Regions from separate parts of the Parvibaculum sp. MBR-TMA-1.3b-4.2 genome, predicted to be linked through region 4. Evidence: predicted binding sites of a transcription regulator. Region 4 holds the regulator's gene; each other region holds the start of a gene.
The links. The regulator PhoB, encoded in region 4, activates phosphate uptake and scavenging genes when phosphate is short. The targets are predictions, from matches to a motif close to TGTCATNNANCTGTCAT.

Region 1 (6,013 bases), 970 kb from region 4:
GCGGCAGCGTGGCGCCCTCGCCCATCTTGCCGCCGCCCACCGTCACCAGTTCGAGGCTGCCGCCACCCAGATCGCCGACAATGCCTTCGGCATCGGGTGTGCCGGACAGCACGCCCTGCGCGGCAAAGCGGGCCTCGTCCTTGCCGGAGAGGATCATGAAGGGGAAGCCGCAAATGCCTTCGGCCTTCTTGACGAATTCGGCACCGTCCTCCGCATCGCGCACGGCGGCGGTTGCTGCAACGACCAGTTCGTCGATGCCGATCTGCTCGCGCAGCGCGACGAAGCGGCGCATCGCAGCCAGCGCCCGTTCCATGCCTTTGGGGTCGAGACGTCCGGTACTCGCAAGGCTACGGCCAAGGCCGCACATCACCTTTTCATTGAAGACCGGTACCGGGTTGCGTTGCGCACCGGCATAGACCACGAGTCGTACAGAGTTTGAGCCGAGATCGATAATGCCGAACCGGCCGCTCTTCTTGCTGCGGCTCACTTCAATCCTCTTGGACGTTTGCAGGACGTTTTAATCCTGCGCGGCCTTGATGTCGAATTTTGGCGGCAGATTTTTCTGCAGCGCTTTGCCGCGGCCAGAGAGGCTAGCATTGTTCATGAAATAGGTGTGTGCGTTAAACGGCTCCTCGCCCTCCGGCACCGTGATGCGGACGAATCGGCCGTCGGGACGCAGTTCCCAGCTCTGCTGGTTGTCCTTGAGGTTGGCCAGCATGATCTGGTCCAGCACCTGATCGTGAACCGTGGGGTTCAGGATCGGCACCAGCGTCTCCACCCGGCGGTCGAGATTGCGGGGCATCCAGTCGGCCGAGGAGATATAAACCTTCGCCTTGTCGGAAGGCAGCTCCGCGCCATTGCCGAAGCACACGATACGGGAATGCTCCAGGAAGCGCCCAACGATGCTCTTTACACGGATGTTTTCCGAAAGCCCCGGCACGCCCGGACGCAGGCAGCAAATGCCGCGAATGACGAGCTCGATGTGAACGCCAGCCTGGCTGGCCTTGTAGAGCGCATCGACGAGCGCCGTATCCACCAGGGAGTTCATCTTCGCCCAGATCGCGGCGGGACGCCCTGCTCTTGCATTGTCGATCTCGGTCTGGATATCGGAAAGCAGGCGCTTGCGCAGGTTTAGCGGCGAAACGGAGAGCAGCTCCATATCCTTCGGTTCGGCATAGCCCGTAATGAAGTTGAAGAGCTGGGCTGCGTCATGCGCCAGGCGCGGATCGCAGGTGAACATGGAGCAGTCGGTGTAAATCTTCGCCGTGATCGGGTGATAATTGCCGGTGCCGAAATGCACATAGGAGCGCAGCACACCGCTCTCGCGGCGGACCACCAGCGACACTTTCGCGTGGGTCTTGAGTTCGATGAAGCCGAACACCACCTGCACGCCGGCGCGTTCCAGATCGCGCGCCCAGCCGATATTGGCGGCTTCGTCGAAACGCGCTTTCAGCTCCACCAGCGCCGTCACGGATTTACCGGCCTCCGCCGCCTCGATCAGCGCCTCCACGATGGGACTGTCCTTGGAGGTGCGGTAAAGCGTCTGCTTGATCGCGACGACATCCGGGTCAGCCGCGGCCTGACGCAGGAACTGCACCACCACGTCGAAAGATTCGTAAGGATGGTGGACCAGAATGTCCTTGGCGCGGATCGCGGCGAGGCAGTCGCCGCCATGATCGCGGATGCGCTCGGGGAAGCGCGCATTATAGGGCGGGAATTTCAGGTCCGGACGATCGTCCACGATAAGCTGGCTCACCTGGGCGAGACCCAGAATGCCGTCGACCTGAACCAGTTCCTTTTCGCTGACGTCGAGTTCGTCCACGACGAAATTGCGTAAGCCCTCGGGCGTGGCCGCTTCGATCTTCAGCCGGATCACGCTGCCCCGGCGGCGGCGCTTCAGCGCGCTTTCGAAATAGCGCACCAGGTCTTCGGCTTCTTCCTCGATTTCGATATCGCTGTCACGCAGCAGGCGGAAGGCGCCGCGCCCGGCCACCTGATAGCCGGGGAACAGCCGGTCGAGAAACAGGCCGATCATGTTTTCAAGGCTGATGAAACGGATCGTGCCTTCCGTGCCCTTGCCGCCCATATTACTCGGCAGGCGCATAAAGCGTTCCACCTGATGGGGCACGGGCAGCAGCGCATCCATCATCTTGCCGTCGCTGATGCGCTTCAGTTGAAGCCCCAGCGCGAAACCGAGATTGGGGATGAAGGGGAAAGGATGCGCCGGGTCGATGGCCAGCGGCGTCAGCACCGGAAACACCTGTTCGAGAAAGCGCGTCTCGATCCAGGAGAATTCCTCTTCCGTGACTTCTCCCGGCTCCAGCAGGCAGATACCCGCCTGGCGCAATTCCTTCAGCAATTCACCCAAGCGGTTCTGCTGATCGTTCATCAACTCGTTCGCCATGGCGTTCACGCGATCGAGCTGCTGGGCCACCGTCAGGCCGTCCGGGCTCATGGTCTCCACGCCGGCGCGCACCTGGCCGCGCAGGCCCGCCACGCGGACCATGTAGAACTCGTCCAGGTTGGAGGCCGAGATGGACAGGAAGCGCAGGCGCTCCAGAAGCGGATGGTTGGGGTTTTCCGATTCTTCGAGGACGCGCCGGTTGAAGGCCAGCCAGGACAGCTCCCGGTTGATGAACCGCTCGGGCCGCGTCATGTCGATCGCCGTGACCGGAATGTCCGGCGCCGCCGGCGTTGTGGGCTTCGCCACGTCCGAAAGCGGCGCGTCCGAACGGGACGAGGCGTCCCGACCGTTCTCCGGCTGAGCCCTCTCTCTGGCGGAGGCATTTTGCTTGGCTTTACCGGTGCTCATTTCGGTCGCGTCTTTCTGTTCGGCCCGTCAGGCTATCAAATCAAGTCATGAAACGGATTGGAGATTACGAAAACTATATGACCAAGATATGACCTGGAAAAGCCGATTTCACTTGAACCATCAACGGCTTGGGGATCAATCCTGCGATGGGCCGCGCTCCAGTATCTCGGCGGCGAGTCGAGGCCCCAAAGGCCGTTTTCCCGCCAGAGACGCTTCGTCCAGCGCTTCCACCAGCGCACGGGCGGCCGCCACCGAGCGTTCCATGCGCGGCAGCAGAAAGGGGATCAGCGTCTCGGGCACATTGAGCTGGCGGTCGTCGAAGAGCTTTGCCAGCACGCCCGCCAGCAGCTCGTCATCGGGGCTTCCCAGTTCGGCATGCGGCGCGGCGCGAAGGCGCGAGGCGAGATCGGGCAAGGTGAACTTTTGCTGCGCCGGGGCGATGCGCGAGGTCATCAGCAAAAACCCGCCCTCTTCCCGCGTCAGGTTCACCAGATGAAAAAGCGCGCGCTCGCCCTTTTCCGACAGCGCGTCGATCCCCTCCAGCACCAGCGGACCGCCCGCTGCCAGGGCGGCTATGTCGGCATCGGGCAAGTCGGCGGGCGCGACGTGCCGCGCATCGCTTCTCATGCGCCAGACTTCGGCGAGATGCGTTTTGCCGCTTCCAGCGGGTCCCGACAGCACCAGCCACGGCGCCGACCAGTCCGGCCAGGCGTCGATCATCGCGACCGCCGTCTCGTTCGACGCTGCGACCAGAAAATCCTCCCGCCCCAGCGCCGGGCGGTGCGGCAATGCCAGTACAAGTTGCCGGGCCATTCAGCCTTCCGGTGTTTCCTTGGTGGGTGCCACGCCGGGCGGAACGGGCCGTCCCTCCGCATGCTGGGCCTTCGCCTCCACATCTCCCGCGCCCGATGAATAGGCGCGGTCGCCGAGATAGAGCGGGCTCGTCTGATAGCGCGCCACCGAATACCGCGCGATGACGCCGATCGCCGCGGCGACGGGCACGGCCAGCAACGCGCCGACGAAGCCGAACAGCGCGCCAAAGGCGAACAAGGCGAACATCACCCAGACGGGATGAAGCTGCACCCTGTCGCCCACCAGCTTGGGCTGGAGGAAATTGCCTTCCACGATCTGCCCCAGCTGATAGATCGCCATGATGATGATGACCTGGGTGTAGTCGGGCCAGAACTGCAGAAGCGCCAGAATGAGCGAGATGACGAAGCCTGTCAGCGATCCCAGATAGGGGATGAAACTGATGATGCCCGATACGATGCCGACAATGAGCCCGAAGCGCAGTCCGGCAGCCGACAGCGCAATGGCGTAATAGCTGCCGAGAATGATGCAGACCAGCACCTGTCCGCGCACATAGCCTTCCAGCACCGTGTCGATCTCGCGGGCCAGCGCGCGGATCGTCGGCGCATGATCGCGCGGCAGAAGTTGATCGATCCGCTCCACCATCCGGTCCCAGTCGAGCAGCAGATAGAAGGCGACGACGGGCGTTACCACCACCAGGGCGATGACGCCTGCGATCTGAAGCCCCTGCGACCCGACCGAGGCAACGATGTTCAGAAGCCAGCCGAAGCTGTCGCCCAGAGAACTCTTGATCGCGTCCTGAATGTCCGCGGCGCGCTCGCCGAAGATCGCTTCAAGCCGGGCCGATGTCAGATGCAGCAGGCCCTGCCGCGCTTCCTCGAAGAGCTTGGGCAGCGATTCAGCCAGCGAGACCGCCTGCTGCACGACCGGGGGCAGCACCAGAATGGCCAGCACAACCATGACGATGATGAAAAAGATCGTGATCACCGCGGTCGCCCAGAGGCGCGACAGCCCCCATTCCTCCAGCTTGTCGGCCATCGGATCGAGGAAATAGGCGATCGCCATGCCCGCCACGAAGGGCAGGAGGATGCTTTCGAGCAGCCAGAGCATGAGCACGAAGACGAACGCCACGATGGCCCAGACGATCAATTGCCGCTGAATGCTCATTGCCCTCTCCCCGGCCGGTCCATTTGCAGATCGGCGATGCCCGTCACGGCTGCACTTTCAGAACCCAGTGCCGACCGCTTTCGATTGCCCCCTGCGACGTCGCGCCCGGCACTGTACCGGCGCCAGGCGCGGGCATCGCGTCCATCGGCGTGCGGCGCGTCGTCTGCTGTTCCTCAGGCGTCAGAAAACCGCCCTCCTCGGGCACACGGGCTTCGGGTCCCCGGTCGCCCGCCTCGGCAACCGGCGTCATGCCGGCCCCGTCCATCCCTGCATCCGGTCCCGGTCCGGCGCTGGCCACCCCGTCCGAGGAAAGCGCGAGGCCCTGCTGTGCGAGGGAAAGCGCCAGCCGTTCCGGCTCCCCCTTGAAGGAGAGGCGCAGTTCGGCTGCCCCGCCCGTAATGCCCATCACATCCATGCCGGTGATCAGCGGGGTGCTGCCAAGCCCGTGGCGGATCTTCTGCCACTCGCCCAGATTGTCGAAGCGGGCCGTCGCGTTCAGCTCCCTTATGCGGGTATCGCGGACGATGATCTGGCGTTTCCACTGAATCCCGAGCGAGGTGAGCATGCCCTGCGCGGCCTGCGCGGCGGCGTCTTCCAGCGTATCGCCCTCGAAAGAGCGCTGGATGGTTTCCTGCGGCGCCGGGCCGCCATAATGGGTGGCGGTCACGTCGAGCACGGTCTTGCCGTCGCGCGGGCTGGCCTTGGCCAGCGCCACCACCGTGTCGGACGCGCCATAGCGTTCGGCAAGCGCCGTCAACGCCTCTGCGTCGCCCGAGACCGCCTTGTCGACGGGGACGAGGTTCATTTCGTCGATATCGCCCAGGGGCACGATAAGCGGCTTCATGGCGCCCGACAGGTCGACCTTGTTCCAGGCCTTGCGCCAGGGATTGTCGTCTTCCCAGAGAATACGGGTCCCGTCCTTTTCCAGCACCGGCAGGAGAAGCGCCGGGCGGGCCTGCGTCTCGGCAAATGGCACGCCGGAGCGGCTTAGGATGCCGCGCACGGCCCCACGCTGGAAGCTCACGATCAGATTGGCGATATAGCGGGTGGAACTCGCCTTTTCACTGGCGACCTGAAAGCCGGACACGGCGTTCTGAGCCATCTGGTCGTCCACCGGGGGCAGCTTGCTCCAGTCTTCCGGCAGGGTCAGGCGGTGCATGAGCTGCGTCAGCGCATCGCGCTGGCCTTGCGCCTGCGCGAGCCCGCGCGCCGTCGCGGCGCTGT
Region 2 (6,013 bases), 780 kb from region 4:
GGAATTGAAATGCGTCAGGAACGAAAAGGACGCGATGGTGGAGATAAGCGTCTGAGGCGCCCAGCCGCTGAAGAAATCGATGACGATGGGAAGGCCCGACACCGTAAAGAGGAAGCAGACCGCCACCGACACCACAAAGGCGATCACCTGATTGCGCGTGGTTGCCGACAGGCACGACCCGATGGCGAGATAACCGCCCGCCATGAAGAAACTGCCAATGTAGCCGGCAAGGATGACGCCATTATCCGGCGAGCCGAGATAGTTGACCGTCAGCCACATCGGGAAGGTCAGCGCCAGCGCGAGCCCTGAAAACACCCAGGCTGCCAGGAACTTGCCGAGAACGGCGGCATAGAGCGGCACCGGCTGCGACAGCAACAGCTCGATCGAGCCCGTGCGGCGCTCTTCCGCCCACAGGCGCATCGAAATCGCCGGGATCAGGAAGAGATAAAGCCAGGGATGATAGGAAAAGAAGATCGACAGGTTCGCCTGGTCGCTCTCGAAAAAACCGCCCAGATAGAAGGTGAAGGCCCCCATCGTCAGCAGGAAGATGACGATGAAGACGAATGCCAGGGGCGTGGCGAAATAGGCCGCGAGCTCGCGGCGGAAAATGGCGCGCATTTCGTTCATGCCGCGCTCCTTCCGTCCGGACGGCCCGAAGGGCTGCCCTTGAGGCCGCCCGCTTCCACGGGCTCGGTGTCATTGCGCGTGAGATGGCGGAACACTTCGTCGAGACGGCCCGGCTCGCCATGCAGCGCCCGCACCGGCCAGTTGCGCGCGCGCGCCAGCGTGGCCACGGCGTCGATCAGGGTCGTATCGCTTTCCATGCCCTGCTGTCCTACTTCGTCGCGCGGGAAAAGCGTGAAGGTCGCATCGTCGCCGCGCAGCGCTTCCTCGCGCTTCGCCGCGCCCTGCACACCGTCAAGCGCCTCGCGCACCTCGCCGGCAATGGCACTCGGCACGGTCAGCGACACCGCATTGTGATAGCGTGAGCGCGCCGTCAGTTCCGCGGGCGTCCCGTCGGCGACGATCTCTCCGCGATCGATGATGAGCGCGCGCGAGCAGATCGCATCCACCTCTTCGAGGATATGAGTGGAGATGATGATCGCCTTTTCCGGCGCCATCCGCGCAATGAGCTTGCGCACCTCGAATTTCTGGTTGGGATCGAGACCGTCGGTCGGCTCGTCCATGATGAGGACCGGCGGATTATGCAGGATGGCCTGGGCAAGCCCCACCCGGCGGCGAAAGCCCTTGGACAGGGTATCGATGGGCTGCTCGAGTACCGCTTCGAGTTCGGTCGCAGCCACCGCCTCCTCGATGGCGCGCTCCGCATCCCGCCCGAACAGGCGTCGGATACGCGCGATGAAGCGCAGGAAGCCGAGCGGCGTCATGTCGCCATAGGCGGGCGCGCCTTCCGGCAGGTAGCCGAGCGCCCGCTGTGCATTGAGCGTGTCGTTGACGACGTCATGCCCGCAAATGCTCGCGGTCCCGGAACTGGGCGTGAGAAAGCCCGTCACCATTTTCATGGTGGTGGATTTGCCCGCCCCGTTGGGACCGAGAAACCCGAGCACCTCGCCGCGACGCACCTCGAAGCCGATATGGTCCACCGCGGTGAACGGACCGAAACGCTTGGTCAGCGCCTCGATCGAGACCATGACATCCCCCGCCCCTGCTTTGCCCTGCATGTCCGAAATTCTGCTGCTCCCTGATCAGGCGGACCCTTTGCGCGGCCCGTCTTTGCCCGCGCCTCCCAACGCAAACGAATGATGGGTGTAAGGCAGGTATCCCGGCGCATCAAGTGAAGAAAAGGTCATTCCACTCTTACACTTAACGTTGCGCCGCGCGGTGCAACGGCGGCGGGGCGCCCAAAGAAAAGCCGTCCAGGCGGGGGGCGTCCTGGACGGCAGTTATCTCTCTGATTTTTGCCTGCGGCCCAAAGGCCGTCAGGCGTGTTGCCCTTCCGGGGTAGGGAGGCCCGGCCCCCATTAAATCCCGGTGGGGCTGGGGGGCTGATGAAACCGGAACTTCAGGAGCCGGGCCATGTAGGCAACGATGACAAGATGCCCCCCCAGTGTGGCCGCTCAAGGGCTGAAAAAAGGCAATATTGTGTTGCTCTCATTTCGCGGATTTTCCGCCGGCTTCTGCCATTTTTCATGACAATTTTTTCATGGTCCTACATGACGAAACCATGACCAAGACTGGCCTGTCATGGCTTTCGCCAGCTACACTGCCTGATACTGAATTCGGTCCAGAGGAGTGGTCGCGCCCCATGACAGACACCGGCAGCGTTATCGACGGTCGCCAGCCCATCGCCCTGTCCGAGGACTCACAACCGCGGCTTACCCTTGTCAGTTCATCCAACGCACCGAAACCGGCGAAACACCGCGAGCCGGATGTCTTCTTCACCCGGGCGGAACTGGACGCCATACTGTCCGTCTATGGGCGGAAAGTGGCCGAGGGCGAATGGCGCGACTACGCCATGGGCGGCTTTCGCGAAACCGCGGTCTTCTCCATCTTCCGCCGCACGAGCGAGATGCCGCTCTATCGCATCGAGAAACGGCCCAAGCTCGCCCGCCGTCAGGGCGCCTGGGCGGTGCTCGGCGCCGATGGCCAGATCCTGAAACGCGGCCACGACCTGAAGCAGGTCTTGAAGGTCTTCGAGAAGCGCTCGCTCAAGGTCGTGGACTACTAAGCAACCTCTCCGCCCGAACGAAAAAAGCCCCGGTGTCTCCACCGGGGCTTTCCGTTTCGTCTGCCGGTCCGCGTCAGCTGCGCTGGTTACCCATGAACTGCAGCAGGAACATGAACAGGTTGATGAAGTCGAGATAGAGCGACAACGCGCCCATGATCGCCTTCTTGCCCGCCACGACGGCACTGTCGCCGGCAAAGTACATTTCCTTGATCCGCTGCGTATCCCAAGCGGTGAGGCCTGCGAAGATCAGCACGCCAATCGCCGAAATCGCGAACTGCAGCGCGGAACTTTGCAGGAAGATGTTCACCACCATCGCGATGACGAGGCCGATAAGCCCCATGAACAGGAACGACCCGATGGGCGAGAGGTCGCGCTTCGTGGTGTAGCCGTAGAGGCTCAGGCTGCCGAAGGCCGCCGCGGTCACGAAGAAGGTCGTCGTGATGCTTTCGCCGGTGAATCGCAGGAAAATGCTGGAGAGCGAAAGCCCCATCACCCCTGCGAAGGCCCAGAACAGGATCTGCGACGTCCCGAGGCTCAGCTTGTTGATGCCGAAGCTCAGCACCAGCACGAAGGCCAGCGGAGACAGCATGATGACCCAGGCCAGCGGGCTCTGATAAATCACCTGACCGAAGGAAGTCAGCATCAGCCCCTGCGCGGTTTCCTGAACCGCGGCCTGGAACGTGAAATAGGCAATGAAGCCGGTCAGCGCGAGGCCGCCAGCCATGTAGTTGTAGACCCGCAGCATGTAACTGCGCAGGCCTTCATCAATTCCGGCGCGTGCGCTGGCGCCGTACTGCGTCTGCTGAAGCCGGTCTTGATCATAGTTCGACATAAAAATCACCCTCCTGAGTGGTTGGTGAGTATATTGGCTGACACTTATCGAAATTCAAGGAAAACCGGACATTTCCGGACGTTTCTGAACCGGATTTCATTCAGGGTTTACAGGCTGTTACTCCAGCGGAGCCCTAATCCGCCCTGAGGACCGGCGCGGCAGGCGCCGAAAGCGTTCGCCAGGTGCCGAAAAGACCCATCAGCATGGTGGCAAGCGCGGCCAGCACAACCGTCAGCGCCAGCGTACCGGGCAGGAAGTGCCAGGGCAGATCCATCACCCGCACGACGACGATCCAGGCGGCAAGCGACCCGGCAAGGGTTGCGATCAGCGCCGTGACGAGCCCCAGCACCGCATATTCCCGCAGGAAGATGCCGAGCACCCGCGCCCTCGTCGCGCCCAGCACCTTGAGCAGGACCGCGTCGCGCACCCGCGCGCGATAGCCCGCCGCCATGGCGCCCGCCAGCACCAGCACGCCCGAGGCGAGCGTCACCATGCCGGTTGCCCGCACGGCGAGCCCGAAATCGTCCAGAAGGCCGTTCACCGCCTGAAGCGCCTCCTTCACCCGGATCGAGGTGATATTGGGAAAGGCCCGGGTCACATCGGCTTCCAGCCTGCGCTCCCCTTCTTCACCCACAATGCTGTTATCCATGGTGACGGTCGCAAGATCGGTATGCGGCGCGGAAGAGAGCAGGCCGGGCGAAAACACCAGCACGAAATTGATGCCCATGCTGGTCCAGTCGATTTGCCGCGTATTGGCGATGGTCGCCGTCATTTCGCGGCCCAGCACATTGACGGTGATCTTGTCGCCCGGACCGACGCCGAAGCCCTGCGCCAGATCTTCCGCAAAGGAAACCTGAAGCGGCCCTTGGTAATCGGGCGCCCACCACTTGCCCCGCACCAGTGTCGAATTATCGGGCATGGTGGCCGAATAGGTGATGCCGCGATCGCCCCTGAGCGCCCATTGCGCCTCGGGGGCGACTTTCACCTCGTCGGACGGTACACCGTTCACCGCCGCGATGCGCCCGCGCAGCATGGGCACTTCCTGAAACCCCGTGACGCCTTCATGCGCGGTCACGAGATCGCGCAGCGCCGCCGTCTGGTCCGGCTGGATATCGACAAAGAAGAAGGACGGCGCGCGGGACGGCAGATTGCCCGTGATCTCGCCTGACAGATTGCCGTTGATGAGCGACACGGTGACGAGCAGCGTGAGCCCGAGCCCCAGCGACAGCACGATGGAGGGCGTCGGCGCTCCGGGCCGGTGCAGATTGGCGATGGCGAGACGAAGCTCGGGCCGCCTTACGCGCGGACTTTTTTCGGCAAGTTTCATGATGCCGCGCGCGGCAAGCCACAAGATCGCAAACACGAAACCGGCACCGATGACGAACCACATCGCAAAGAAACGGTCTTCCGCGAGCCCCACCGCCAGCACGGCGAGCACACCCAGCGCAAGCACCACCGCGAGAATGTAGCGACGCGGCGGGAAACGCCGCATCGGGGCGATGATGTCACGGAAAAGCCCTGTCGCAGGCACGTCACGCGCGCGCGCCAGCGGCCAGATGGCAAAGGCCAGCGCCGTCAGCACGCCATAGGCGGCAGCCAGTGCGAGGGGACCCGGATAGACACGAAGATCGGCGGGCACGGGGATCATGTTCCCGGCAACCGCATCGACGATGAAAGGCGCCACGGCGCCCACCGCGAGCCCCAATACGATGCCGACCATGGCCAGCGCCATGACCTGCAGAAGATAGATCCGGAAGATGAGCGAACCCGGCGCCCCGAGACATTTGAAGGTCGCAATAACGCTCCGCTTGCCGTCGAGATAGGACTTCACCGCATTGGCAACGCCCACGCCGCCGACCAGCAGCGCCGTCAGCCCGACAAGCGACAGGAACAGCGCCACACGCTCCACGAAACGGCGCACACCCGGCGAGCTGTCGGTGCGGTCCTGCACCCGCCAGCCCGCATCGGGGAAGCGTTCCCGCAAGCCGTCGATCCAGCTTTTGAGCGCAACATCGCCCTGCGCGCTTTCCGGCAGGCGAATGCGGTAATGCCAGCTGACGAGACTGCCCGGCTGCACCAGCCCCGTCGCGGACAACGCCGTTTGCGAAATCATCGCACGCGGCCCCAGCTCGAAGCCGCCCGCCACCCGGTCCGGCTCATGATCGATCGCGGCGCGAATGCGAAACGTCTCGTCGCCGATGACGAGGGTGTCGCCCACCTTCAGCTTCAGCCTGTCGAGCAGATTGGGCTCCACCGCCACGCCGAACAGGCCATCGCGTTTTTCCAGCGCGGATGAAAGAGGCTGCGCCGGCGCGAGCTTCATCACGCCATAGAGCGGATAGATCCCGTCCACGGCTTTCAGCTCGACAAGGCTCTGCCGTTGTTCATCCGGCGCCCCACCCCCGTTTCGCGCCATGGCGCGCATCTCCGCGCTGACGGAAACCCGGTTTCCCTCGGTGAGATAGGCAAGCTCCTCCGGTGTCGCCTGCCGG
Region 3 (6,013 bases), 1.3 Mb from region 4:
TCGTCGATTTGAAGGTGATGTCCGGATATTTCCCTACATCGAAAAAGTCGGGCCCGCGCAGGTGTTCGTCGCGCTTTTCATGATTGGTGTCGATGCTGGCGGTCTTGATGTCGATGTCGACGCTGCTCTTCTCGGGATTGTCCTGATCGAGGTCGAAAGTGCCGGCGACATTGTTGAAAGTGCCATAGGTGTCGGAAAAGCCGAGATGGTTCACTTTGAAGCCGACATGGGTATGGCTGGCGTCGATTGTATAGGGATCGGACAGCGCCGGGCTTGCGGTAGCGGCGGCGGCGAGGAGGAAAGCGGCGAAGGCCGGTATGAACCATTTCATGAGGGAGCCTTTTCGTTAGGGGGCGACCCGTAGAAGATAGGGATGCGAGACTAATTGCGAAAGTGTCGCAGGTGAAACAGTGTGTCCCAAAGAGCGCATTCCAGAGGGTGCGTCTCAGGCCGGGTTTCGCGTAAAGGGGAGACGGTGCAGGTCTTCAGGCGGTTCCCTCGGAAGTGGCGTCGCAGTCTTCCGCGATCGCCTCTTCCAGCGCCAGATTGGTGATGAACTGGCGGGCGCAGGCCTCCCAGGAGAAGCCGAGCGCATAGTCGCGACAACGTTCGCGCGGGGTGCCGAGCGCGGCGCGGCAGGCCACGGCAAGATCCTGGTCGAGACAGCCGACAGGGGCGGCGCCGATCACGTCGGCCGGGCCTTGCACCGGATAGGCGGCGACCGGCGTGCCAGAGGCCAGCGCCTCGATCAGCACCAGGCCGAATGTGTCCGTGCGGCTGGGGAAGACGAAACAATCCGCCGCCGCATAGGCCTCGGCGAGGTCGTCGCCGAAAAGCGCGCCGGTGAAGGTTGCTTCCGGATGGCGGCGTTTCAGCGTTTCGAGCAGCGGCCCGTCGCCCACGACCATTTTCGTGCCGGGCAGATCGAGGGCGAGGAAGGCCTCGATATTCTTTTCCACCGCGACGCGGCCGACATTGAGCCAGACTGGCCGCTCGATCCCCAGATAGTGCTCGCCATGGAGATCGGGTCTCACCTGATAGCGGTCGAGATCGACGCCGCGCGACCAGATGACAGGCGTGCCGAAGCCGCGCTCTTCCAGTTCGCGCTGAAGCGAGGGGGTCGCAACCATGAGGGCGGTGGCCGGTCGGTGGAACCAGCGCAGGAAGCGATAGCCCCATGAAAGCGGCACGCCGGTGCGCGCGGTCAGATATTCGGCAAAGCGGGTGTGAAAAGAGGTCGAAAAGGGGATGCCCCGATTGACGCAGAAGCTGCGGGCCGCAAGGCCCAGCGGCCCTTCGGTCGCGATGTGGATCGCATTGGGGTTCGCCTCCTTGATGAGACGAGCCACCTTGCGCCAGGGAAACACTGCCAGCCGGATTTCGGGATAGGTCGGCATCGGGATGGTGATGAAGTCATTGGGCGTGATCATCACCACGTCGTGGCCCATATCGGTCAGGCTTTCGCGCAATTGCTGAAGCGTGCGCACGACGCCGTTCACCTGCGGAGGGGCGGCGTCGCTGACGATGACGACTTTCAGTTTCTCGGAGAAGCGCCCGACGTCTCGGGGCAGGGGGCGCCCGCGAAGCCGGTTCAGAAGTTTGCGCGCGCGGCGCATTCTCCTGGGGCGCTGCGTGAGCGTGTTGACTGAAGCCATCAAGCCGCCGTCAGGACCGGACGCGTGCCGTTTTCGCCGTCGGCTTCGTCGCGTTCCCAGGAAAAATGTGTCCAAGTGATGAGCCGGAGCTGGCCTTCATCGTCCTCTGCGAGCGCGGTGCAGCTTTCCACCCAGTCGCCGTCATTGCAGTAGAGAACGCCGTCCATCTCGCGGATTTCGGCGTGGTGGATATGGCCGCAGATCACGCCGTCGACACCGCGTTCGCGCGCGGAGCGGGCCACCGCTTCCTCGTAGTTCGAGATGTATTCGACGGCGTTCTTGACCTTGTTCTTCAGATAGGAAGAGAGCGACCAGTAGGGCATGCCGAAGACGCGGCGGACTTCATGCAGCCAATTGTTGAGTTGCAGCGCGATGTTGTAGGCATAGTCCCCGAGATGGGCGAGCCATTTGGCATAGCGCACGACGCTGTCGAACTGGTCGCCATGAAGGACGAGGAACTGGCGGCCGTCGGCGGTCTCGTGAATGGCTTCGCCGGTTACATCGACGCCGCCGAGATTGACGCCTGCATAGTCGCGCAAGGCCTCATCATGATTGCCGGGAACATAGACGACATTGGCGCCCTTGCGGGCCATGCGCAGGATTTCCTGAACGACGGCGTTGTGGCCCGCCGACCAGTACCAGGAGCGTTTCAGGCGCCATCCGTCGATGATGTCGCCGACGAGGTAAACGGTCTCGGCTTCGTTGTGGCGCAGGAAGTCGAGCAGGAGGTCCGCCTTGCAGCCCGGTGTGCCGAGATGGGTGTCGGAAATGAAGAGCGTGCGGTGGCGCGTGGGGTTCTTCGGGCGCGGACCGGTCAGCCTTTCGTCGAGATTGTTGCGGCGGGAACGGGAACGTCCGGACCGTGGCGCCGCGGCGGGCGCGCTTTCTTCCGTGCCAGTGCGGGCATTGGCGACAGGGAGCGGTTCGTTCGACGTGCGGGTGGCCAAAGTGCCGAGGCTGTTGAAAGCCGTGTCCAGCAGGGTCATGTAACCATCTGTCTCACAGTTGCGCGACTTCGGCGGACTGTCGGCCTCGTTTCGGTTTCTGGCCTTGGTTCGCCTACGGATCAATCCGCTCGCTTATCGGGTCGTTACGCGATATAAGCGATTCGCCGGATCCGGTTGGCCGGATAATCCGTGTACGCGGATACGGTTAGATGACGAGTATGTGACGTTTTTACGACTTCGGTTTCGTTTGGGGAGGTCCGGTTTGGCGCTACGCCGTTCGGCTCATATTATCTTCAACCCGATGGCGGGCGCCCGCAAAAGGGACCTTCTGGAACGTGTCATCAAACGCCTTAACCAGGCGGGCGTCGAGATCACGCTGGACGAAACCAAAGGGCCGGGCCATGCGACGGAACTGGCGGCGGCCGCGTCGCGCCACGGTATCGCAGATGTGATCGTGGCCGCGGGTGGCGACGGCACGATCAATGAAGTCGCGCGGGGCCTGCTCGGACAAAGTACGCCGCTCGGTATCATTCCGCTGGGCACGGCAAACGTCCTTGCCATCGAACTGGGCCTCAGGATGCGCGAGGGGGACATCGCGGACATGCTTCTTTCCGGTCCCGCGCAGCTTATCGGCACCGGGCTCGTGGATGACCGCATTTTCCTTCTCATGGTCGGGATCGGCTTCGACGGCGAAGTCGTGCATGACATCGATGCGCGGATGAAGCGTGTCTTCGGCAAGGCTGCTTTCGTCTGGTCGGGGCTGAAGCTCTGGTTTGCCGGGCCGGCCCGCGAAATCGTGTTGCGCGTGGACGGGCAGGAAAAGCGCTGCGCCTGGGCGGTAGTCAGCAATGCGCGTCATTTCGCCGGGCCCTTCGTGCTGGCGCCCGATGCGCATATCGAAGATCCCGGGCTCACGCTGACGCTCTTCAAATCCGGCAGCCGAATGGCCTTTGCCCGCTATTTCGCTGCGCTGGGGCTTGGCCGGGTGCACCGGCTCAAGGATGTCGAGATCATGCATCCGCGGCGGATCGAGGCCCTCTCGCCGGAAGGGCTGGCGGTGGAGGTGGACGGCGATGCGCGGGGCGCGCTTCCCCAGACCATTTCGATGGGCGTTCATTTCCTCCGGATGGTCGTGCCGTCGCGCTGAGGATCAGTCGGCGGCGGTCCCTGTGGAGATGCCCGCGCCCTGCAAGCCGGCATGCTCGAATTTCGGGCGGTCGATCCCGTTCAGCGCATGGATCGAGTGGGGCGCCGACCAGCGCTCGTAATATTCCGCCAGCGATACGGACACACCACTCGGGCCCATGATGCGGGCCTGCTCGCGGGTGAGCTTGCGCGGTTCGTCGCAGCCGCAGCTATGCGCGATCATGCAGACCTCATGCGATACGCGCTCGGCATAGCGGCGGACGCGTTCCGATTTGTCGGTCACGTCGAGGCCCCGTTGCAGCTTCTTCTTGTGGGTCGCGATGCCGGTGGGGCAGGTGTTCTTGTTGCACTGAAGGGACTGGATGCATCCCAGTGCGAACATGAAGCCGCGCGCAGAGGTGACGAAATCAGCGCCGACGCAAAGCGCCCAGGCGACTTCCGCGGGGTTGATGAGCTTGCCGCTGGCAATGACGCGGATGCGTTTCTTCAGGCCGTGGCGGGCGAGGATGTCGCAAAGCATGGGCAGGCTTTCCCAGATGGGCAGGCCCACATAGTCGATCAGCGGCATGGGCGCCGCGCCCGTGCCGCCATCGGCGCTGTCCACGGTGATGAAGTCGGGTGCGCGCTCCACGCCGCGCCGCTGGATTTCCTCGCAGAACTCGTCCAGCCAACCATAGGCGCCGATCACCATCTTGAAGCCGGTCGGCTTGCCGGTCACCTCGCGCACATGTTCCACCATGTCCAGCAGGTCGCCGATGGTGGAGATTTCCGGGTGGCGGTTGGGGCTGATCGAATCCTCGCCCTGGGGAATGCCGCGAATGGCCGAGACTTCGCGGGAGATCTTCTCCTTGGGCAGCATGCCGCCCTTGCCGGGCTTGGCGCCCTGGCTGAGTTTGATCTCGAACATCTTCACCTGATCGTGCGCGGCGATTTCCGCGAGCCGGGTATCGCTGATCGCCCCGGCCTCATTGCGGCAGCCATATTTGGCGGTGCCGATCTGGAAGACGATGTCGGCCCCGCCCTCCAGATGGTAGGGCGACAGGCCGCCTTCGCCGGTATTCATCCAGATACCCGCCTTTTTTGCGCCCCGGGAGAGCGCGCGGATGGCGGGTTTGGAGATGGCGCCGAAGCTCATGCCGGAAATGTTGAAGATGGAGGCGGTGCGGTAGGGATGGCGGCAGAAGGGGCCGACTTCGGCAAAGGCGGTGTCGGCGGCGTTCTGGTCGAGCGTGGGGAAGGGTGTGTTGACGAAGTTGATGGTGCCGGCGGGTCTTATGTCGCGGCTTGAGCCGAAGGCGACGGTGGTGTCGACGCCCTTTGCGGCACGGTAGACCCAGCTCCTCTGCGCCCGGTTGAAGGGCAGTTCCTCGCGGTCCATGGCAAAGAAATACTGCCGGAAATATTCCCCCAGCGCCTCGAAGACGTAGCGCAGGCGGCCGATCACCGGATAGTTGCGGCGGATGGCGTGGGTCGTCTGTGTGCGGTCGACGACATAGACCACGATGACGGCCAGAAAGGCGAGACCGACCGCGACGACGAAAAGCGCGGAAAGAAGATCGACCGTCTTCCAGATGAAATTGTCGCTATCGGCGAGCGACAGAAAGCCGCTCGCGAGATCGCCCAGGATGTTTCCCAGAGCCTGCATAATCCGTTTCCCCCTCCACGCCCCCCGCAATCGGGGATGGCGGCCGTTCGTGCCGGCGGCGCGCGCCCATGCGCACCGCATCATCCGGATCCGACCAGATCATGCCCGGATCACCGTTTCGTCACGGCCGCGACGGAGAAGGCGGATACTGAACCGATTATTGAAGCGTGCCTGCGTCTGCGAGCCGTGTAGGAATTTCCTTGGCCTCATGGCCCAGGATGGCGGGCGGCTGCGCTTCGGCCATCCTGTCATTCGCAAAGAGGCCCACGGGCAGTGAGAGCCGCAGGACCGTCGATGCGGGTGCAGAGAGTTCGACCCGGTCGTCGATATCCAGCACCGCCGGGGCGGGGTGGGTATCCTCCGCCGTCGTCGTGGCTGTGACGGCAGGTGCCGCGGCCTTCTGGACGGTGGCGACATCATGGGTCGACGAGGTGTAGAGCGCATCGGCAAGGCGCGCGCGCTCCTTTTTCCAGATGCCGATCACCCGGCGGAAATAGGGGCGGTGGCGGCTGGGCTCACCGGAGTGATAATGCGAAACGGCGTCGGGCCATGTGCCCAGCCTGCGATGCAGGCGAAGCAGGAAATCCGCCGCATAGGCCACATTGGTGGCCGGGTCGAAG
Region 4 (6,013 bases):
CACCATCGTTTACGGCTTCTTCGCGCTGGTGACTTTCGGTCCTTTCCTGCGCGACGCCGGCGGTCTTGTCGGCTTCGACATCCAGGCCTCCTCGGTGCTGACGGCCGGTTTCGTGATGGGGATCATGATTATCCCCTTCGTATCCTCGCTGTCCGACGACATCATCTCCGCCGTTCCGCAGTCGCTGCGCGAAGGCTCCTACGGTCTGGGTGCCACCCAGTCGGAAACCATCAAGCAGGTCATCATGCCGGCCGCTCTGCCCGGCGTCGTGGGCGCGGTGCTTCTCGCAGCCTCGCGCGCCATCGGCGAAACCATGATCGTGGTGCTCGCGGCGGGCATTGCGGCCAATATCACGCTCAATCCCGGCGAGTCGGTGACGACCGTTACGGTCAAGATCGTCAGTCAGTTGACCGGCGACCTTGAGTTCAACAGTCCGCAAACGCTGGTGGCCTTCGCGCTGGGCTTGACCCTGTTCGTCGTCACCCTCGGCCTCAATGTCTTCGCGCTTTACATCGTGCGCAAATATCGGGAGCAATATGAATGACCGATCAGGTGCATCGTATGGACGTTACGGCAGGGGGTCGTGTGGCTAAGGCTGAGAAGAGCAAACTGGTAAAGCGGCGTTACGCGGCGGAGCGCCGGTTCCGCCTCTACGGCATGGCGGCAATCGGGACGGCGGTATTTTTCGTCTTTCTGCTGTTCGGTTCGATCGTCAACAATGGCTGGTCTGCGTTTTTCCAGACCAAGCTCGGCCTGACCGTGCATTTCGACGAATCCGTGATCGACAAATCCGGTAAGCGCGATCGCATGACGCTGCTGACCGCCAACTACCGCAAGCTCGCCCGCGAGGCGCTGCTCGCCGAGCTTGGCGTCGATCCCGCCAACCGGCCGATGCGCCGCAAGGCGGAAGCGCTGTTGTCGCGCGGGGCGGCGATCCAGCTCCGCAACATCGTGATGGACGATCCCTCCGTCATCGGCACCACGCGGAAGGTCTGGCTTCTGGCCAGCGGCAATGCGGATGCGCTGATGAAGGGCGCCATCGACCGCGACGTGCCGGAGAGCCGGCGTCAGCTCGACAACCAGCAGGTGGCCTGGCTCGATGAGCTGAAGCAGAAAGACATACTTTCCCTGACCTTCAACACCGGTCTGTTCACCTATGGCGCCTCCTCCCAGCCGGAAACGGCGGGTATCGGGGTGGCGGCCATCGGCTCCTTCTTCATGATGCTGATCGTGGTCCTGCTGGCGGTGCCGCTCGGGGTCGCGGCCGCGCTCTATCTGGAAGAGTTCGCGCCGCAGAACCGCTGGACGGATCTGATCGAGGTGAACATCAACAACCTCGCCGCCGTCCCCTCCATCGTGTTCGGTCTTCTGGGACTTGCCGTCTTCATCAATTTCGCCGGCTTGCCGCGCTCGTCCTCCTTGGTGGGCGGTCTGGTGCTGACGCTGATGACGCTCCCGACCGTGATCATCGCCACGCGCGCGGCGATCCGCGCCGTCCCGCCCTCCATCCGTGAGGCGGCGCTGGGGATCGGTGCGTCCAAGATGCAGACCGTAACCCATCACGTCTTGCCGCTCGCATTGCCCGGTATTCTCACCGGCACGATCATCGGGCTGGTGCAGGCGCTGGGCGAAACGGCACCGCTTCTGATGATCGGCCTTGTGGCTTTCGTCGTCGATTATCCCGCTACGCCTATGGATCCCGCCACGGCGCTGCCGGTGCAGATCTATATGTGGGCGACCGCCGCCGAGCGCGGTTTCGTTGAGCGCACGGCAGGCGCGACGATCATCCTGCTGGGCTTCCTCATCCTCATGAATTCCACCGCTGTCATCATGCGCAGAAAGTTCGAACGAAAATGGTAGAAATTTCCGCACCCGTTTCGTCGGCCCCCAAGGGTGCAAATCAGGCCGACACCAGCAAGATGAGCGCGCGTGACGTTTGCGTCTACTACGGCGAGAAGCAGGCTCTTTTCGGGGTGAACCTGGAGATCCCGACCAACGAGATCATGGCGCTTATCGGCCCGTCCGGCTGCGGCAAGTCCACCTTCCTGCGGTGCCTGAACCGGATGAATGACGTCATTCCGATTGCGCGCATCACCGGCGATATCGAACTCGACGGGGAAGACATCTACGCCCCCGATCTCGACGTGGTCGAACTCAGGGCGCGTGTCGGCATGGTGTTCCAGAAGCCGAACCCCTTCCCGAAGTCGATCTTCGATAACATCGCCTATGGACCGCGTATCCATGGCTTCTCCTCCAACAACAAGGCCGACATGGAAGAGCTGGTGGCGACCAGCCTTCAGAAGGCCGGCCTCTGGGAAGAAGTGAAGGATCGCCTGGACCAGCCGGGCACGGGGCTTTCCGGCGGTCAGCAGCAGCGTCTGTGCATTGCACGCGCCATTGCCGTGAAGCCGGAAGTCATCCTGATGGACGAGCCCTGCTCGGCGCTCGATCCGATTGCGACGGCGAAAATCGAAGAGCTGATGGACGAACTCCGGTCGGACTACACGATCGTGATCGTGACGCACTCCATGCAGCAGGCGGCACGCGTGTCGCAGCGAACCGCGTTCTTCCACCTCGGTGTGCTGGTGGAAGAGGGGGATACCGACAAGATCTTCACAAATCCGGACGACGAGCGCACGCAGAACTATATCACCGGCCGTTTCGGTTAATTTCGACGCCGGTCACTCGGTGAGGGGCCAAAAGGAGGATCAGGCGTGACGACAGAACATACAGTGAAGTCCTTCCAGGAGGAGCTCGAGAAGCTCAGCACCGGGATCGCTCAGATGGGCGGGCTGACCGAAGCTCAGCTATCGGCAGCTCTTGAGGCCGTTCAGCGGCGCGATAATCAGCTGGCCGAGCGCACCGTGCGCGAAGACGTGCGGATCGACGATCTCGAAACGCAGATCGAAACTCAGGCTGTGCGTGTGATCGCGCTCCGCCAGCCCATGGCGGCCGATCTTCGCGAGGCCATTGCCTCGATCAAGATTTCGAACGATCTGGAACGCATCGGCGATCTGGCGAAGAACATCGCCAAACGCGCCATCGTGATCGGTTCCGATTTCAATATCGAGAACCGTCTCATCCAGAGCATCGGGCGCATGGGCCGGCTGGCTCAGGGGCAGCTCAAGACGGTGCTGGATTCCTATTCCAGCCGCGATGCGCAGGCTGCCATGGATGTCTGGATGCAGGACGAAGAGATCGACGAGATGTACAACTCGATCTTCCGTGAACTGCTGACCTACATGATGGAGGACCCCCGCACCATCGGCGTTTCCACCCATCTGCTCTTCATTGCCAAGAACCTGGAACGGATCGGCGACCACACGACCAATGTTGCCGAGACGGTCCGCTACCTCATCACCGGCGAACGTGTCGTGGATGACCGCCCGAAGGGCGATACGACGAGCATGACCTCGATAGAATCGGATGATTGAAGGAGGCCACAAGGGAAATGCAGATGTTGACCACGGCGGATGAGCTACGGTCTCACGCGTCCTTTGAACGAAGAATGAAACCAACCGTATTGATTGTGGAAGACGAGGAGGCTCTATCGACCCTCCTCCAGTACAATCTGGACAAGGAAGGCTACCGGATTCTCTCCGCGTCGGATGGCGAGGAAGCGGCGATGATGGTTCGGGAAACGACCCCCGATCTCGTCCTTCTCGACTGGATGCTGCCGGGACTGTCCGGTATCGAGCTTTGCCGCAGGCTTCGCGGACGGCCCGAAACCCGCAACCTGCCGATCATCATGATCACGGCGCGTGGCGAGGAATCGGACCGTATCCGCGGCCTCGACACGGGCGCCGACGATTATGTGACCAAGCCTTTTTCCATGACCGAGCTTCTGGCGCGGATCAGGGCGGTCATGCGGCGTATCCGGCCCGCGCTGACCGAGGACCTCGTGACCTTTGGCGACATCGTGATCGACCGGGCGGCCCATCGTGTGCGGCGCGGCGAGCGGGAGGTTCATCTGGGCCCCACCGAATACCGCCTGCTCGATCATCTGATCCAGCATCCCGGGCGCGTCTTCAGCCGCGAACAATTGCTCGATGCGGTCTGGGGCTCCGATGTCTATGTCGAAGCCCGCACCGTCGACGTGCACGTGGGCCGTTTGCGCAAGGCGCTCAACGACAGGGGCGAGCGCGATCCGATCCGCACCGTCCGCTCCGCGGGCTATGCGCTGGACGAGCAGTTCCGGGCCTGAACGCTTTCGAGCCCGGGTGCTTTATGCCGAAAAGAAAAAAGCCGGTGTCTCTCGACACCGGCTTTTGTTCGCGCCCCGTCCCCTGGGGCCTAGACGGGAAGGCTCCCCTCCGAAGGGGTCAGCCCGTAAGCCGTTCCGTCCGCGCACGTTCGCGATTGCGGCGGCTCTGTGCCGGCTGATAGGCCTTCCGCGCATGTTCGGGGCAATAGGGCATGCCGTCTTCGGCGCCCCGTCCGCAGAAATGGAAGCCGGCCTTGCCCGGCTCGCCGATGGGCCATTTGCAGGTCCGTTCGGTCAGCGTCAGCACCGTGGCGCGCTCCGAAAGCGGCAGGTCAGGCAGCTCGCTTGCGCTCGACGCCCGGCTTTCCTTCGGCAGATTGTCTTCGCTCCGGCTCTGAAGCTCTTCTTTCTGCTCACGCGGGGTGGCCGGCTCGGGCCGGGCCCGGACCAGCGTGCGCGGCGCCGCGGGGCGGCTCGTGCGCGCCGGACGGCTCGGTGTGGCGCGGCCGGAAAGACCGAGCCGGTGCACCTTGCCGATCACCGCATTTCGCGTCACGCCGCCAAGCTGCTTGGCAACCTGACTGGCGCTGAGGCCTTCCGACCACAGCTTTTTCAGGAGTTCTACGCGTTCCTCAGTCCACATCTCGGTTCCTTCCCCCTTATTGGCCCGGAAGACCCTGCGATCCGGCAGGACCCGGCCTCGGCCCGGCCAATGCCCGCAAATTACGCCCGTCAGGCACACCAGATTTCGTATGTGTTCATGAAAAATATACTAGATGGGGGTAGTTGTTAGCAAGGAGACATGCGCCTTCGATTCGGCTTATCCACAGAAAAGGGTGGGGGCGCCGCGTTTCTCTCCCTATATATGCCCCTTGCGCCGCCAGAATGGCCCGGTCCGGGACGGATATCCCCTTAAAGGGCGGGTTTATGCCGTTGCTGCCCATCCGCGACGGTCCTTTGGCGAGGGCCTGTGACAATTTTTCGGGGCGCGATTGTCACGGGGGCGGCGGTCCCCTATTGCTTGCCCGTAAATCAAGCGTGTGCCGGGCGCCTGTCGCCGGCGGCACCGACAAAACGTCAAGGGAGCCTTGCCCATGAGTGTTTCGACAGATCGCAAGTCAATGCAGCCCATGGTCGGTGCGCGTCGTTTCGGCTCGGTGAACTGGCTCGGCGTGTGGACGCTCTACATGAAGGAAGTGCGCCGCTTCATGAAGGTCATCACCCAGACGGTGGCGGCGCCCGTGGTGACCACGCTTCTTTACCTTGCGATCTTCGCGCTCGCCATCGGCAAGTTCCGGCCGGATGTGCATGGCGTGCCCTTTATCGAGTTTCTGGCGCCGGGTCTCATCATCATGACGATGATCCAGAACTCCTTCGCCAATACCTCCTCCTCGATCCTGATCTCGAAAGTGCAGGGCAATATCGTCGATATTCTCATGCCGCCCCTTTCGCCGGGCGAGCTGAATGTGGGGATTGCGACGGCGGGCGTCACGCGCGGCGTGGTCTGCGGCCTGGCGACGGCGCTGGGCATGTGGCCCTTCATCCATCTGGAGATCGATCATCTCTGGGCCGTGGTCTTCTTTGCCGTGGGGGCTTCGCTCATGCTGTCGCTGCTCGGCATGATGGGCGGTATCTGGTCGGAGAAGTTCGATCATCTTCAGGCCGTGACCAACTTCCTGATCCTGCCGGCGACCTTCCTCTCGGGCACCTTCTATTCGGTGACGCAGCTTCCGGATTTCGCCTACCACATCACCCAGTACAACCCGATCTTCTATCTGATTGACGGCTTCCGCTATGGTATGACGGGCC

Region 1: a site for PhoB is predicted at 2,879-2,895, ahead of ACSSVQ_RS03250 (RNA degradosome polyphosphate kinase). Genes of this name have one in related genera too.
Region 2: a site for PhoB is predicted at 2,175-2,191, ahead of ACSSVQ_RS11450 (DUF2794 domain-containing protein). Genes of this name have one in related genera too.
Region 3: a site for PhoB is predicted at 2,812-2,828, ahead of ACSSVQ_RS14015 (UDP-2,3-diacylglucosamine diphosphatase). Genes of this name have one in related genera too.

Annotation. Positions count from the first base shown of each region.
Region 1 is NZ_JBRJHC010000001.1:629,237-635,249, forward strand. Features, by position in the region: gene ppx (exopolyphosphatase) at 1-487, opposite strand, end outside; gene ACSSVQ_RS03250 (RNA degradosome polyphosphate kinase) at 518-2,656, opposite strand; gene ACSSVQ_RS03255 (chromosomal replication initiator DnaA) at 2,948-3,625, opposite strand; gene ACSSVQ_RS03260 (AI-2E family transporter) at 3,626-4,789, opposite strand; gene ACSSVQ_RS03265 (DUF2066 domain-containing protein) at 4,833-6,013, opposite strand, start outside.
Region 2 is NZ_JBRJHC010000001.1:2,380,560-2,386,572, reverse strand. Features, by position in the region: gene ACSSVQ_RS11460 (ABC transporter permease) at 1-627, opposite strand, end outside; gene ACSSVQ_RS11455 (ABC transporter ATP-binding protein) at 624-1,682, opposite strand; gene ACSSVQ_RS11450 (DUF2794 domain-containing protein) at 2,267-2,689, shown strand; gene ACSSVQ_RS11445 (Bax inhibitor-1/YccA family protein) at 2,763-3,521, opposite strand; gene ACSSVQ_RS11440 (ABC transporter permease) at 3,655-6,013, opposite strand, start outside.
Region 3 is NZ_JBRJHC010000001.1:2,937,655-2,943,667, forward strand. Features, by position in the region: gene ACSSVQ_RS14005 (YceI family protein) at 1-331, opposite strand, end outside; gene ACSSVQ_RS14010 (glycosyltransferase family 4 protein) at 486-1,655, opposite strand; gene ACSSVQ_RS14015 (UDP-2,3-diacylglucosamine diphosphatase) at 1,655-2,641, opposite strand; gene ACSSVQ_RS14020 (diacylglycerol/lipid kinase family protein) at 2,865-3,749, shown strand; gene ACSSVQ_RS14025 (FMN-binding glutamate synthase family protein) at 3,753-5,393, opposite strand; gene ACSSVQ_RS14030 (transglycosylase SLT domain-containing protein) at 5,551-6,013, opposite strand, start outside.
Region 4 is NZ_JBRJHC010000001.1:1,601,027-1,607,039, reverse strand. Features, by position in the region: gene pstC (phosphate ABC transporter permease subunit PstC) at 1-544, shown strand, start outside; gene pstA (phosphate ABC transporter permease PstA) at 541-1,860, shown strand; gene pstB (phosphate ABC transporter ATP-binding protein PstB) at 1,854-2,669, shown strand; gene phoU (phosphate signaling complex protein PhoU) at 2,715-3,434, shown strand; gene phoB (phosphate regulon transcriptional regulator PhoB) at 3,509-4,204, shown strand; gene ACSSVQ_RS07695 (GcrA family cell cycle regulator) at 4,323-4,847, opposite strand; gene ACSSVQ_RS07690 (ABC transporter permease) at 5,299-6,013, shown strand, end outside.